DNA from 2 places in the Mechercharimyces mesophilus genome. Region 1 is predicted to be linked to the other one. Evidence: predicted binding sites of a transcription regulator. Region 1 holds the regulator's gene; the other holds the start of a gene.

Region 1 (7,388 bases):
TGGTTTTCTGTCGACAGTAGTAGGTATTGGGGAGCATCGATATTGATTCTACTCGGTGCATGGAGTCTCGTACAAGGATGGAAACAATCACGGAAAGCAGAAGATCCGAGTCATATGGTAACGCTTTCGAAGGAAAGAGAGATTTTCTCCCTTGAATTGCGCGCGTTAGGTTTAATGATCCAAATTCTAAAAAAACCGATGACAGCGGATCGGGATCAATCGGGGACAATTTCTTCTCCAGAAGCTCTCCTCTTAGGAATGGCCTTATCTCTAGATGCTTTTGGAGCGGGAATAGGAGTAGCACTGCTGGGGTACCCATCTTGGCCGGTTGCTATTATGATTGCTATCATGTGTGCTCTTTTTCTACGTGTGGGTATGGAAGTGGGTTTTCACTTGCAACACCGGGGCAAGCTACGCTTTATGAAATATGTTCCAGGATTGATCCTTATCCTGATTGGCATAGTAAAAGGCTTAACTAGCGTATAAAGGAGGGTGGTCCATGATTATTGGTTTGACGGGGGGAATCGCAACGGGGAAAAGTACCGTTGCTGATTGGCTAAAGGAGAGAGGGGCGATCCTCATTGATGCGGACCAAGTGGCGCGAGATGTGGTTGAGCCAGGTACCGTTGGGATACAAAAAGTAAGAGACCGCTTTGGTGAAGAAGTGATTACTGCTGACGGTGCGTTGGATCGCAGACAACTACGTGCCATCGTCTTTCAGGATAAAACACTGCGTTTGGCGTTGAATGAAATCTTGCATCCACTGATTCGACAAGAAATGAAGAGACGAATGAAACAGTACGCCGAAGCAGACCCGGAAGCCATCATCGTTCTGGATATCCCTCTTCTCTACGAGTCAGAATTGACGTACATGGTGGAAAAGGTGATCGTGGTTTACGTTCCAGAAGAGCTACAGCTGGAGCGCCTTATGGCGCGCGATCAAATGGGACAAGCTGAGGCGATAAAGATGATAAAGGCGCAACGGCCCATTGAGGAGAAAAAAGAGTTAGCCGATTATTGTATCGATAATTCCGGTGAGTTAACGGAAACAGAAAGTCAGGTGGATCAACTATGGAAACAACTCGAACAGATCAAAAGCGGTCCAACTCTCGGCGGAGCATGATTTCCTCAGTCCGGACAATTCTGATCGTCGTGCTAGTCGGTCTTACTCTGATTGTCTTGTTGACACCCTATTATAATAAATGGATGTATCCACTGGCGTATGAAGAGGAGATATCCTATAGTGCAGATGCCCATGGGATTGACCCCTACCTCGTAATGGCCGTTATTCGTGTGGAGAGTCGTTTTCGACCAGAGAATGAGTCACATAAAGGAGCACAGGGTCTCATGCAATTGATGCCCGATACGGTGACGCATATTGTAGATGATGCTGAATTCTCTCCATCATTTAGCCAATCGGTCAATGACCCAGCTATTAATATTCATATGGGAACGTGGTATTTGTCTTGGCTGGAACAGGAGTTTCATGGGAACCAATTAGCGATGATTGCCGCCTATAATGCAGGACCAGGAAATGTGAAGAAATGGATGGGAGAAGGTACTTGGGATGGAACAAAAGAGAATATTGACCAGATCCCTTTTGGTGAAACAAGGAACTATGTACAAAAAGTTATGTTTTATTACGAACGCTATCAAACCGTATACGGAGAGGTAAATATGGACCCAATTTCCCGCGATCAGCAAGAATAGACGCGGGTTTTCCTTTATTTTGCATTGCAATATGTGTCATACTGATTATAATAATAGGAGGAATTATTGTGTGATATTTGAGGGAAGGGGTTTTTTTATTATGACTACACGCATCGCTATTAATGGATTTGGACGTATTGGACGCATGGTCTTTCGTAAAGCCATGCATGATCAGAATATAGATATTGTAGCCGTCAACGCAAGTTACCCAGCAGAAACCCTGGCTCATCTTTTGAAGTATGACACGCTTCATGGGGCACTAACAGATGAGATTCAAGCGGTTGAAGAAGGTTTATTAATAAATGGGAAGTTCGTACAATTAGTTTCTGACCGGGACCCTGCTCGGTTGCCTTGGAATGACCTCGATATTGACGTCGTAGTAGAGGCGACCGGGAAATTTCGTGATCGTGAAGGAGCAGGTCGTCACCTGCAAGCGGGAGCGAAGAAAGTAGTGATTACGGCTCCGGGGAAACAGGAAGATGCAACCATCGTCATCGGTGTGAACGAGAAAGATTACAACCCACAAGATCACCACGTTGTTTCCAATGCTTCTTGTACCACGAACTGCCTCGCACCCGTAGCCAAGGTCCTGCATGACACTTTTGGGATTGAACACGGGTTGATGACAACGGTTCATGCGTATACCAATGATCAAAAGAACTTGGACAATCCGCATAAAGATCTTCGGCGGGCACGTGCCTGTGGACAATCCATCATTCCGACTAAGACAGGTGCCGCTCGTGCAATTAGTCAGGTATTGCCAGAGTTAGAAGGCCGTATGAATGGGATTGCCTTACGTGTTCCGACACCCAACGTTTCCATCGTCGACTTGGTCGTTGACTTGAATCAAGAGGTTACGGCAGAAGAGGTTAACCGGGCTTTGAAGCAAGCGGCAGATACATCAATGACTGGAGTTCTTCAATATACAGAAGATCCGTTGGTTTCTAGTGACTTTAATGGGAATGATCATTCTGCCATTGTGGATGGACTATCGACGATGGTGACGGGGAAAAAACAAGTGAAAGTGCTTGCATGGTATGACAATGAGTGGGGTTACTCTTGCCGTGTGGTTGACCTCGTACATCTTGTCGGCAAATCAATTGATAAGAAGATTGAAGAAGGGACAACGAGCAAGGCATAAGACCTTGACAACCATCTATGAAATTGGAGAGACTTAAAGGGTAGTCGGATTCGGGAGGGAAAACGAATGCGGTGCCCTTTTTGTCATTTTACAGGTAGCAAAGTATTGGACTCACGGCCCGTGCATGAAGGCCGTTCGATTCGCAGGCGACGTGAATGTGATTCATGTGAACGCCGCTTTACCACTTTTGAGATGGTGGAGATGAAGCCACTCATTGTTGTGAAAAAAGATGGACGACGTGAAGAGTTTGCACGGGAGAAGCTTCTCCATGGTTTGATTCGAGCTTGTGAGAAGAGACCCGTTCCCGTCGGGGAATTAGAAGAAATGGTGGATGATATCGAGAAATCTCTCCGTGAACAAGGAGAAGCGGAAGTCCCTTCACGTGAAATTGGTGAGCGAGTGATGGAACACTTGATTCACGTGGATGAAGTTGCTTATGTGCGCTTTGCTTCTGTTTACCGGCAGTTTCGTGATATCAATGTTTTTGTACAAGAATTGGAAGATTTATTGGATCGATCACGTGATCCCAATTCCCTTACGAAGGAAGAAGAGGACCCCTCGTAAGGGTGACAGCAAGGAAGGTCATTTTGTGATAGTATGGGAAGACAGTTTTGTAGAAAGGCAGGGGGAATGCGATGAATTGGAAAGAGTGTTCACCGCTGGATCTTTTCCGCGTGCGGACAGATCGTCCGCTTCACTTCCATGACATCAATGGGCTTTTGCATCTGTACCAACCCATGATTGGAGCAACAGCCGCTGGTTTATTCTTGACATTGGCGTATCAATCCTCTTTGCATGGTGCAGGAAAAACGGATTGGTACCCTCATCGCTATCTCATGAATTTAACGTCACTCACATTTACACAGATGCTTCAAGCACGCTTTCAACTGGAAGGAGTGGGCCTCATCAGTACCCGTCATACTTATTACCAGGAGAAGCGTTGTTTTGAGTATGAGTGGATTGCGCCCCTTTCCCCTGCGGACTTTTTTGCTAGTGATGTATTAAATGTCACCCTCTATCATCGATTAGGAAAAGAACGTTATCTTCAATTGCGTGAAGCGATGCTTCCTTCTAAAGAAGGAGAGGAGGAAGAGGATACATGGATGGATATTACCAAATCCTTCCAAGAAGTCTTTGGAACCCTCTCTCCTTCAGAGATGAGCGTGGCTTTTGACCTGGAAGCGCCGGCACTCCAAGTGAAATCACCACAAGCTCCATCATTATCACAAGCGGATTCCTTCCTTTCGCCTGTGTCACAAGCAAGCAAGTCGGTAGAGGGCATGCAGGTGAAGAACTCATCCGAGACGGAAGGACCGGATTGGGAATTGATCTACACACGAATGCGTCCGTTACTTAACACAGATGGATGGAATGAATCGGTTAAAGAGCAATTAAGTCAAATCCAACTTTTGTATAAGTTAAGTGATGGGGATTTATTGCGTGCTTTGCAAAATCCTGAGGTGACCGGTGATGGTCAAATTCACATTGAACGCTTGCGATTCTTTGTGCGTAGTGAATTTCAGCTCCAAGCACGGCGATCAGGCGAGTGGATGCAGACTGATTCATATGATACACATGAATCGTCTGCTAAAGTAGAGATTGAAACTCCTACCGTGGCAGAGGAATCAAAGAGAAAAGAAGAACAGAAGGAAGAGACAGAGGAAGAGAAGCATTTTCGCCAATTGGAATCGATCTCGCCTTTGGAGTTTCTATCCTACTACCATCAAGGAACACGTATCCCTAATGCAGATTTAGAGTTGGTTGAGTGTTTGATGAAAGATTATCGTTTGCCACATGGGGTAATCAATGTTTTACTTGATTACGTCCTGCAGACGCATAACAATAAATTGCCACGACCCTTGGTAGAAAAAATTGCGGGACACTGGAAGCGCCAACGTGTGCAAACAGTGACCGAAGCGGTTGAGTTAGCATTGGAGGAACGGCAGACACAGCAAAGTAAGAAACCGTCTGCTAAAGGAAGGCGATCGACTCCTGTTAAGACGGACAAGCTACCTGCTGCAGTCGCTAAAACGAAGAGCGGAGAGAAGCCATCCCCAGCGAAAGAAGAGTGGGAGGCAGATCCGCAAGCACAGGCAGAGATTATGGAGCAACTAACGCGTATGCGTAGCAGGTTGGATCAACGAATGCGAGAAAAGAGGCAAAGTAAATGAAACGAGTAGGGGAAACCTTGGGGAACAAAGAGGTGCATATCGGGAAAAAAAGAGCGAGTGAGCATCTTCAGTCCCTGCTCCAGCATCCGCTTCTGCAGGAATTCCGAGGTCATCATCCTCAGCTTACTCGCGAGGTCTACGCTCGATCTCTCTTGCACCTTCGTCAATATGTAAAAGAGCAGGAAAATTGCATGCAATGCCCGGGCTTGGAGAAGTGCCCAAACTTGATGCAAGGGCACCAGCCAGATTTGGTATATCAAGCCCAATATCTTGAAGTGCGTATGCGTCCATGTGCCAAGTGGAAAGCCCATCAACGACGACAACAAAAAGAGAAGTTAATCCAGAGCCACTATATTCCTAAGGATATCTTGGAGGCTACGTTTGAAACGATTACCGCCAATCCAGCGAGGATTGCAGCGGTGCAAGCAGCGATTCATTTCTGCGATCAATTTGCCGATGAAATTCCGCCGAAAGGGCTTTATCTCTACGGTGACTTTGGTGTGGGGAAAAGTCGGATTGCCGGCGCAATTGCACAAGATTTAACGCGTCATGACGTTGATTCGCTGATGGTGTATGTACCCGACTTTATGCGAGAGATCCGTGATGCTATTCATGATGGTTCCCTAAGTGAAAAACTGGATGCATTGAAGAAAGCAACGGTTTTGATTTTAGATGATATTGGGGCAGAAACACTCACACCATGGATTCGGGACGAAGTGTTGGGAGCGATCTTGCAATACCGTGTGGCAGAAGGCTTACCCGTCGTTTACACTTCCAATATGGCTCCGGAAGAGCTGACGGATCACTTGGCGTATTCCAATAAAGGTGGCGTAGAACGTACCAAAGCGCTACGGATTATGGAACGTATTTCTCATTATGTGAGCCCCGTTTTGGTAGAGGGACCCAATCGGCGTGGAAAAAAATAAAATTATTTTAGATAAAATGCTTGCACAGGGTATAGGATCGTGGTACAATATTTTTTGTCAGCAAATAAAAGTGGTTCGATAGCTCAGTCGGTAGAGCAGAGGACTGAAAATCCTCGTGTCGGCGGTTCGATTCCGTCTCGAACCACCATAAGCGGAAGTGGCTCAGCGGTAGAGCATCGCCTTGCCAAGGCGAGGGTCGCGGGTTCGACTCCCGTCTTCCGCTCCATGTTTGCCGGGGTGGCGGAATAGGCAGACGCACGGGACTTAAAATCCCGGGGTGGGTTCCCACCGTGTCGGTTCGAGTCCGACCCTCGGTACCAAGCGCAACCTTCTTTGATCAAAGAGATCAAGGAAGGTTTTTTGATGTGTTTAAAAAACTGTGGAAGTGACGAGTGGCTTTAGAGGAAGGGACATTTTCGGTAGAGAAACTTCCTTTTAGGAGAGAGGCACGATTCTTATAGCTAGGAAGGATGCGGTTTCCTTCTTATGAGTGGAGAGAATGGGATTGAGGCTTGACAGATGAACGGAAAGTGGGTAGGATTGTGAATGAGAATCATTTTCAATTCAATTATACCAGAGTCTCTCAAGGGGAAACCGCTGGCCCATCTCCCAATCACTCTAAGGATGAGTTTTCATCCCTATCTTCAACGGCCGATTTCTCATCAGTGGAAATGAGTTGCATCACATAGAGGCTTTTCATAGAAAACTTTTTAGGTGACAAATATAACTACTTTACATATGAGAGGAAGAGAAAAATGCATACCTTAGAAGCGATTAAAACCAGACGAACCATTGGCAAAGTGAAACCGGACCCTGTACCCAAGGAGGTTATTTTAGAGTTGTTGGATGCGGCACGGTGGGCACCGAACCACTACTATACCGAACCTTGGAAATTTTTTGTTCTTACAGGAGAAGGACGCCGTCCTTTAGGGCGAACCCTCGCTGAGATCGCCAAAGAAAAATTGGATGATCCCACGAGTGCAGAAGGTCAAGAGAAGTTGGAGAAGGTAAGTAAGAAGCCTTTTCGAGCTCCGGTTATTATCGCAGTGGCCCTCACTCCGCCAGAGCATCCCAAATCGATTTGGCTGGAGGACATGGCTACCGTGAGTGCGAGCATCCAGAATCTATTATTAGCAGCGCATGATCAGGGCTTGGGAGCGATTTGGCGTACAGGAAAACCGACCTATCATCCAAAGATGAAAGCGTTGTTTGGATTAAGAGAAGCCGACGAGATGCTGGGCTTTATCTATCTCGGGTATCCAGATATGATGCCGAAAGAAGGGAAGCGTAGACCGTTAAAAGAAAAGACGGTATGGGTAAATGATGATGTGGCTTATGTAGGGTTATAGGGATTATTGATAGTGTAACAGAGGCAAAAACCACCACGACCTGAGGTGGTTTTTGCCTCTGTTTAGTTGGAATGAAATGAACAAAAGGGGA
Region 2 (7,388 bases), on a different contig from region 1:
GTGATGACTTAGAAGGCTCTTCTCTCTATGTTGGGGAGCAACAAATCAATGGACCGACGAAAATTGATTTGACGTTGGAGCAGAAGGATGTAACTCCTTTTACGATCCAACTAAAAGGGAAACAAACTTTTGGTCTGCGTATGAATGAAGATGGTCGAGTGGAGCTCTTCCAATCACTCGTTAATACGACACGAACAATGGCTCATTCAGGCGATGATTTTGTGTTGCAGCCAGACACGCGTTATCAAATTTCTATGATTTACATGCCGAATGAACCTTTTCGAGTCTCCATTTCCAAAGAGGGTGACAAGACGCGCTGGTTAGCGGCGGGAAGTGAACTATCTGAGGGAGAATATTTTGTGGAGGCGATTGGTAATCGGGAAGAGACTTCGATCGCCGCACCGACAGAGGTTGCTTTCAGTGACTCTGAGTCTGTCCTCCAGGAATGGAATATGGGGCACGGATGGGATGTGGTCTCTGGTGTGGCCTTTATGGCTTCGCATGCTTTGAACTTATATGATCATGTGGTTCTTCAGGCGGATTACGAGTCGATCAAAGGGAAGCCGATTACTTTCCAAAGGCCAGCGGGTTTTAATGGCAACCCACTACATCTCTATGTAAAAGAAAGTAATGGTCAGGTATACGAGTTGATTTGGTCAGCAGATGATCGCCTCACGCTGAACAAAATGATTAATGAGGGTCAAAAAGAAGAAGTAGCGAGCCAGGACGTTGCTTGGAATTGGGAACCAGGTTTAGATACTCAGGTGGGAGTCAAAACCGAAGGGAAAAATCTGGCCTTTGAGATCTCGCAGGGACCTTCCAACGAGATTCATACCCACTTTCCTTTTATGGAGAAACTGGAGATTGAACATATTGCGATTCAAAGCGAGTCGTCGATGGAAATCATCACAAAGTAAAGAAAAAAGGAGCAATCCCCTAAGAGGGAGTCGCTCCTTTTTTCTTTATTTATCTAGTTCAATCAGTTTTTCATAACTTGCTTGTAGCTGCCGGGTAATGGGACCAGGTTTGCCATTGCCGATCGGTTGTCCGTCCACCTCAATGACAGGAGAAATTTCTACCGTCGTTCCTGTGATAAATACTTCATCTGCTTCCTTGACTTGCTCGATAAGTACGGCTTCTTCTTTGAGAGAAAGGTTTGCCTCTTTAATAATGTCGAGGGTGAGGGCTCTTGTAATACCGTGTAGAATGAGGTGGTTTGCAGGATGAGTATAGATGGTCCCATCTTTCACGATGAAAACATTGGATGCGCTCGCCTCTGTTAAACGACCATCACGATGCAGAATCGCTTCCTGACAACCCTTTTCTGTAGCTTCTTGCTTGGCTAGTACGGCTCCCAAGAGATTTAAGCTCTTAATATCACAGCGAAGCCAACGAATGTCTTCGGTTTGGATGACGCCAATGCCTTTCTCTAGGTTTGAGAGTGGACGAGGGGAAGGAATGGTATAAGCGACGATGAGTGGTCGCGCGTCTGGAGGAAAGGGATGCGAACGTGGTGCAATACCACGAGACATTTGCAGATAGACAATTCCCTCTAGTAAGTTATTCTTTTCGACTAATTGTTCAAGATATTGGTGTAACTGGTCTGGCTCATAAGGAAATGCTATGCGGATTTCACCGGCACTTTGTTTAAAACGCTCCAAATGCTCCTTTAAAAAAAAGGGACGGCCGTTATATACACGAATCACTTCGTAAACACCGTCTCCAAATTGATAGCCACGATCTTCAATATCGATGGGAGCGTCTTTTCTCTCTATCAATTGATCATTATATAAAATCATGTTACAACCTCCTAGAATAAAATAAATTGCTTTTGCTCCATTCTACACCAAAGTGAAGAAAAACGCTTGCTTGTATACCTAATTTCGTAACAATTTTTTTATTTTCATCATTTAGCTTACAGTATGGAAGCCTTGCCAATAACCCCTTGGATCGCTACATATTGTAGTGGTATAATAAGTTACATCAATATATAGCGATCCACAACCTGGAGATACCAACAAGAAGAGTGTATCGATCGCCAATCTATAGCTGAGTGGAGGAGAAGAGGATGAAGATCAACCGCTATTTTACACGAGCAGGGGAAGATCCATTCCAGTCGATTCGTTATGTATGGCGAGATTGTCGAATTACGAACCCAGATGGATCTGTGGTTTTCGAAATGCAGGGTGCTGAAGTGCCTGAGACGTGGAGCCAAGTGGCATCCGATATTATGGTCTCCAAGTACTTTCGTAAAGCGGGTGTGCCACAGGTTGATGAAAGCGGAGAGCTTCTAAGGGATGAAAATGGAAAGCAGATCACGGGTCCAGAAAGAAGTGCCAAGCAAGTGATTCATCGCTTGGCTGACTGCTGGCGAGAATGGGGACAACGCTATGGTTACTTCGATACAGAAGCGGATGGAGAAGCTTTTTATGATGAACTCGTGTACATGCTTCTTCATCAGATGGCGGCTCCTAACTCTCCGCAGTGGTTTAATACAGGTTTGGCTTCTGCCTACAATATAAAAGGAAAAGCGCAGGGCCACTACTACGTTGATCCCGAAACAGAAGAATTGCGGCAAGGTGATGATGCGTATACACGCCCACAACCTCATGCATGCTTTATTCAGTCGATTGAAGATGATCTCGTCAATGAGGGTGGCATCATGGACTTATGGGTAAGAGAAGCGCGTCTTTTTAAATATGGAAGCGGGACGGGAACCAACTTCTCTAACATCCGTGGAAAAGGAGAGAAGTTGTCTGGTGGCGGCACTTCCTCGGGATTGCTCTCGTTCTTAAAAATTGGTGATCGGGCCGCAGGCGCTATTAAGTCTGGTGGAACGACGCGAAGAGCGGCCAAGATGGTGACGTTAGACTTGGATCATCCCGATGTAGAGGAGTTTATTCAATGGAAAGCGAAGGAAGAGAAAAAAGCGCGTGTGTTAATCGAAGCTGGCTTTGATCCTTCCTTCAATGGGGAGGCATATGAAACGGTCTCTGGACAAAACTCCAATAACTCGGTTCGTATCCCTCATTCCTTTTTTGAGACGTTGCAGGCCGAAGGAGAATGGGAGTTAAAGAATCGAACGGATGGCAAAGTAAATAAGCGCTTACGTGCGCCAGATCTTTGGAAGCAAATTGGCGAAGCGGCATGGGAGTGTGCGGATCCAGGAGTACAGTACGATGGCACCATTAATGAATGGCACACGAGTCCAGCAGGAATGGATGGCAAGCTCGGAGCAAGGCATAATCGGATTAATGCCTCTAACCCCTGCTCAGAGTATATGTTTATAGATAATACGGCCTGTAATCTTGCTTCCCTTAATCTGATTAAATTTTTTAATAAGAAGAACCGCTCTTTCCACTTAGAAGCGTTGCAACATGCGACTCGTTTGTGGACTGTGGTATTGGAGATCTCTGTCTTGATGGCGCAGTATCCTTCGCAAGAGATTGCGCAACGCTCCTATGAATACCAAACGCTGGGATTGGGATATGCCAATATTGGCACGGTGTTGATGGTCGCAGGAATTCCTTATGATTCCCAAGAGGCGGTAGCCATTACAGGAGCGGTAACTGCTTTGATGACGGGGACATCCTATAAAACTTCCGCTGAGATGGCGAAGGAGCTAGGTCCATACAAAGCATTTGCAACCAACCGCGAGTCGATGTTGCGTGTCATGCGTAACCATCGCCGGGCGGCGTATCATGCGGATGAAGCAGAATATGAAGAGTTAACCATTCAGCCAAAAGGGATCGATCCGTCTTACTGTCCAGCAGATTTATTGGCTGCAGCGCGGATGAGTTGGGATGAAGCCCTCGCATTAGGAGAGGAACATGGGTATCGCAATGCGCAAACCACCTTGCTTGCTCCTACAGGTACGATCGGACTTTTGATGGATTGTGACACAACAGGGGTTGAGCCCGACTTTGCCTTGGTCAAGTTTAAAAAGTTGGCAGGGGGTGGTTATTTTAAGATTGCGAACCAGTCTATCCGTCCTGCCTTAGTTAATCTCGGATATGAAGTGGAAGAGATTGAAGACATTTTGCGCTATGTTACGGGAACCCTCTCGTTGCAGGGAGCTCCTCATATTAATCGGGAAACATTGCAAGAAAAAGGGATGACGGAAGACGATTTGGCTAAAGTAGAAGAGATTTTGCCTTCGGTATTTGATCTGCCTTTTGCCTTCACGGTGTGGACATTGGGCGAAGAATGTATGGAGCGACTTGGGTTTGTAGCAGAAGAATATCGTGCGCCTGATTTCCAACTTCTACGAGCTTTGGGTTTTACGAAGCAACAAATAGAAGAAGCGAGTGAAGAAATTTGTGGTCGATTGACCACAGAGGGCGCTCCCCACCTTTCAACCGAGGACTATGCTGTTTTCGATACGGCCAACCCTTGTGGGAAACGGGGAAAACGCTATATCCATTATATGGGGCATTTGCGGATGATGGCGGCTGCACAACCGTTTTTGAGCGGGGCCATATCGAAGACCATTAATATGCCTCATCAATCGAGCGTGGAGGACATTTTGCACGCTTATGAAGAGGGGTGGAGATTGGGTTTGAAGGCGATTGCCCTCTATCGAGATGGATCCAAGAGCTCTCAACCACTCAATGCGAAAAGTGATGAGAGTGAGGAAGATAAGCAACCGGATGAAGAGCAAAAAGAGGAGATGGTTTCCTCAGCCTCCCTCACGGCAGTTACCAAACTACAAGAGGAAGTGGCTAAGGGGCATGTTCCCAGTATCCGTCGACGTTTGCCACGCAAGCGAGAAGGGTTTACACAGGAAGCACGGATCGCCGGTCAAAAAATATTTGTCCGAACGGGCGAATACGAAGATGGTTCTTTGGGTGAGATCTTTATTGATATGCATAAAGCAGGGAGTACCATGCGTGGGATGTTGGATGCCTTTGCCGTTGCTGTTTCCCTTGGCTTGCAATATGGTGTCCCTTTAGAGAAATATGTGGAAGCCATGACCTTTACGCGCTTTGAACCAGCCGGTACGGTGGATCATCCCAATGTGAAGATGGCCACTTCGGTCATTGATTATGTCTTCCGCATGATCGGAATGGAGTATCTAGAAAAGACCGACTTTGTGCAAGTTCCTCCCAGCTTAGAAGAATTGCGTTTGTACGCGCAGAAGCAACAGAAGGAGCAAGATTTCTCTTCTTTTCCTCCATCAGGGGCGCAGAGCGAGATGAATCGAGGATATCAAGAAGTAACAGGAACATCGGAAGAGACACGAAGAGAGAACTTAGAGGCCATTCGTGCCAGCAGTGGAGCTCCCTTATGTATTGACTGTGGGGGCATGACGAAGCGAAATGGATCTTGTTATGTCTGCCTGGATTGCGGAGCTACCACGGGCTGTTCTTGATGGAGGTTGAGCCGCTTAAAAAAAAGATGGATAGAAGGAAGACCGTGCCGAATACCCCTCGGGCGGTCTTCTTTTCAAAAGTATTATCCAATGGCTGTCTGCCAAAGCGTTTGCGTAATGAGTTCATGTCCCTGTAAGTTTGGATGAATGGGATTTCCACCCACAAGACGGATGCCGGTGAGCTCTCCGCCTTTGTAACCGGAGATGAGTTCGGGTTGATGTCCACTATAAAGGCAGTATAAGTCAATGACTCCGATATTCCAACAAGAAGCAGTAGACTGAATGATGTTATTAAATACATTGATCCAATGGATGGCGAGGGGAGAGAGTGGAAAAGGATTATACAAATTCATGATATAGACCGGAGCGGGAGTCAGCCTGCGGATGCATTGGAAGATCCCGTTTAAATTTAGAGCGAAGCGTTCGCTTGCTTGCTGAAAGGCAACAGGGTTTTGGAGGAAGGAAGCTTTGAGATAAGCATATAACAAGTCATTTCCACCGATGGTGAGCGTGATAAGATCGGCTTCACAAATAGCACAGCGGATGGGATTAGAACTTCGGATCCGTCGGTATAATGCGCCACTAGAAATCCCTCCCTTGCTGTAATTAAACAGACAGGTATGGGGGTAGATACATAGGAGACGTTCCGTAAATAGATCGACAAATCCTCGCCTCATGGGTGCGGAATACCCTGCAGTGATCGAATCCCCTAGAGCGGTATAGTAAAAGGAGGACATATCACTCCCTCCTATCATCAATTTTGTTTTCTATATAATATGGAAATTGATGAAGGAGTGAGACGGCGAAGCCACCTCATTTTCCACATTTGGTATAATAGAGAGCAATGAATGGCGGTTGGGGATGAAAAGGCAAAGGAAGTGAAATGTGTGGCAATCTATGCGATAAGTGATTTGCATTTATCTTTTAATAAACCCGTTGATCTCTATCACATTCAAGCCGAGAAAGATATTGAGAAGCCGATGGATGTTTTCGGCTGGGAGTATCATTACGATCAGATACGGGACCACTGGCTGGAGCGAGTGGCGGAAGAAGATACGGTTTTGATACCAGGTGATATTAGCTGGGCAATGAAAATGGAACAAGCCATTCACGATTTTAACTGGATTAATCAACTTCCCGGAAAAAAGGTGTGTTCACCTGGGAACCATTGTTATTATGTGCAGAGTAAGTCCAAGGTGCGTCGCGCGTTGCCGGAAAGAATGACTTGGCTGGATGGAGATTATACGGTAGTGGAAGAAAAAGTGGTCGTAGCCACGCGAGGATGGAATCTGCCAGGTGATCGCTTCTGGGAAGAAGAACGCGATCGGCGTATTTATGATCGGCAAGTGGGTCGCTTAAGAATGGCATTAGAGCAAGCGGCTAAAGAAGAGCCTGACCGAGAACGAATCGCCATGCTCCACTATCCACCCGTGAACAAGTATTCACAGGAGTCCAGCTTCATGGATACGATGAAAGAATTTGGGGTTAAAACGTGTATTTATGGACATTTACATGGTACTTCTACAAAAGAAGGTATTCAGGGAGAAGTAGAAGGCATTCAACTCTATCTGGTTTCATGTGACTCTCTCAACTTTCGCCCCATAAAATTGGAATGATAACGAGAAAACCCGATCACTTTAAGTGATCGGGTTTTGCATTAGTTTAAGCGTAATGAGAGCTGGTTCGTAAGGGTTTGGACCAATGTTCCTTTTTGCAGGAGTGCGACCACCTTCTCTACATCGCGATGCCCTTCACGATCGGTTGTAAGTGGATCGACTTGCTCTCGTAACAGCTGATAAGCGACACGCGTACCCACTCCCAGCTGAAGTTGTGATTGAAACTCAAGAGCTTGTCCCGCACATACATACTCGACAGCTAAAATATGATAGAGGTTATCAATCACCTGTAATAGTTTGCGCGAAGAGATGGAGCCCATGCTCACATGGTCTTCTTGGTTAGCAGAGGAGGGAATGGAGTCGACAGATGCGGGGTGGCATAAGGTTTTATTTTCTGAAAC

The links. The regulator NrdR, encoded in region 1, represses ribonucleotide reductase genes. The targets are predictions, from matches to a motif close to AACACNATATATNGTGTT.
Region 2: the regulator NrdR is predicted to act here: its motif matches at 1,950-1,967, upstream of AC6RGY_RS03990 (vitamin B12-dependent ribonucleotide reductase).

The regions. Positions count from the first base shown of each region.
Region 1 is NZ_JCBAPH010000004.1:106,769-114,156, forward strand. It holds gene ytaF (sporulation membrane protein YtaF) at 1-486, shown strand, start outside; gene coaE (dephospho-CoA kinase) at 500-1,123, shown strand; gene AC6RGY_RS11865 (lytic transglycosylase domain-containing protein) at 1,072-1,710, shown strand; gene AC6RGY_RS11870 (glyceraldehyde-3-phosphate dehydrogenase) at 1,811-2,851, shown strand; gene nrdR (transcriptional regulator NrdR) at 2,918-3,415, shown strand; gene AC6RGY_RS11880 (DnaD domain protein) at 3,487-5,022, shown strand; gene dnaI (primosomal protein DnaI) at 5,019-5,948, shown strand; tRNA gene AC6RGY_RS11890 (tRNA-Phe) at 6,021-6,096, shown strand; tRNA gene AC6RGY_RS11895 (tRNA-Gly) at 6,100-6,174, shown strand; tRNA gene AC6RGY_RS11900 (tRNA-Leu) at 6,180-6,268, shown strand; gene AC6RGY_RS11905 (nitroreductase family protein) at 6,704-7,297, shown strand.
Region 2 is NZ_JCBAPH010000001.1:769,007-776,394, forward strand. It holds gene AC6RGY_RS03980 (hypothetical protein) at 1-917, shown strand, start outside; gene dat (D-amino-acid transaminase) at 963-1,799, opposite strand; gene AC6RGY_RS03990 (vitamin B12-dependent ribonucleotide reductase) at 2,069-5,371, shown strand; gene AC6RGY_RS03995 (GDSL-type esterase/lipase family protein) at 5,455-6,108, opposite strand; gene AC6RGY_RS04000 (metallophosphoesterase) at 6,220-6,987, shown strand; gene hutH (histidine ammonia-lyase) at 7,029-7,388, opposite strand, start outside.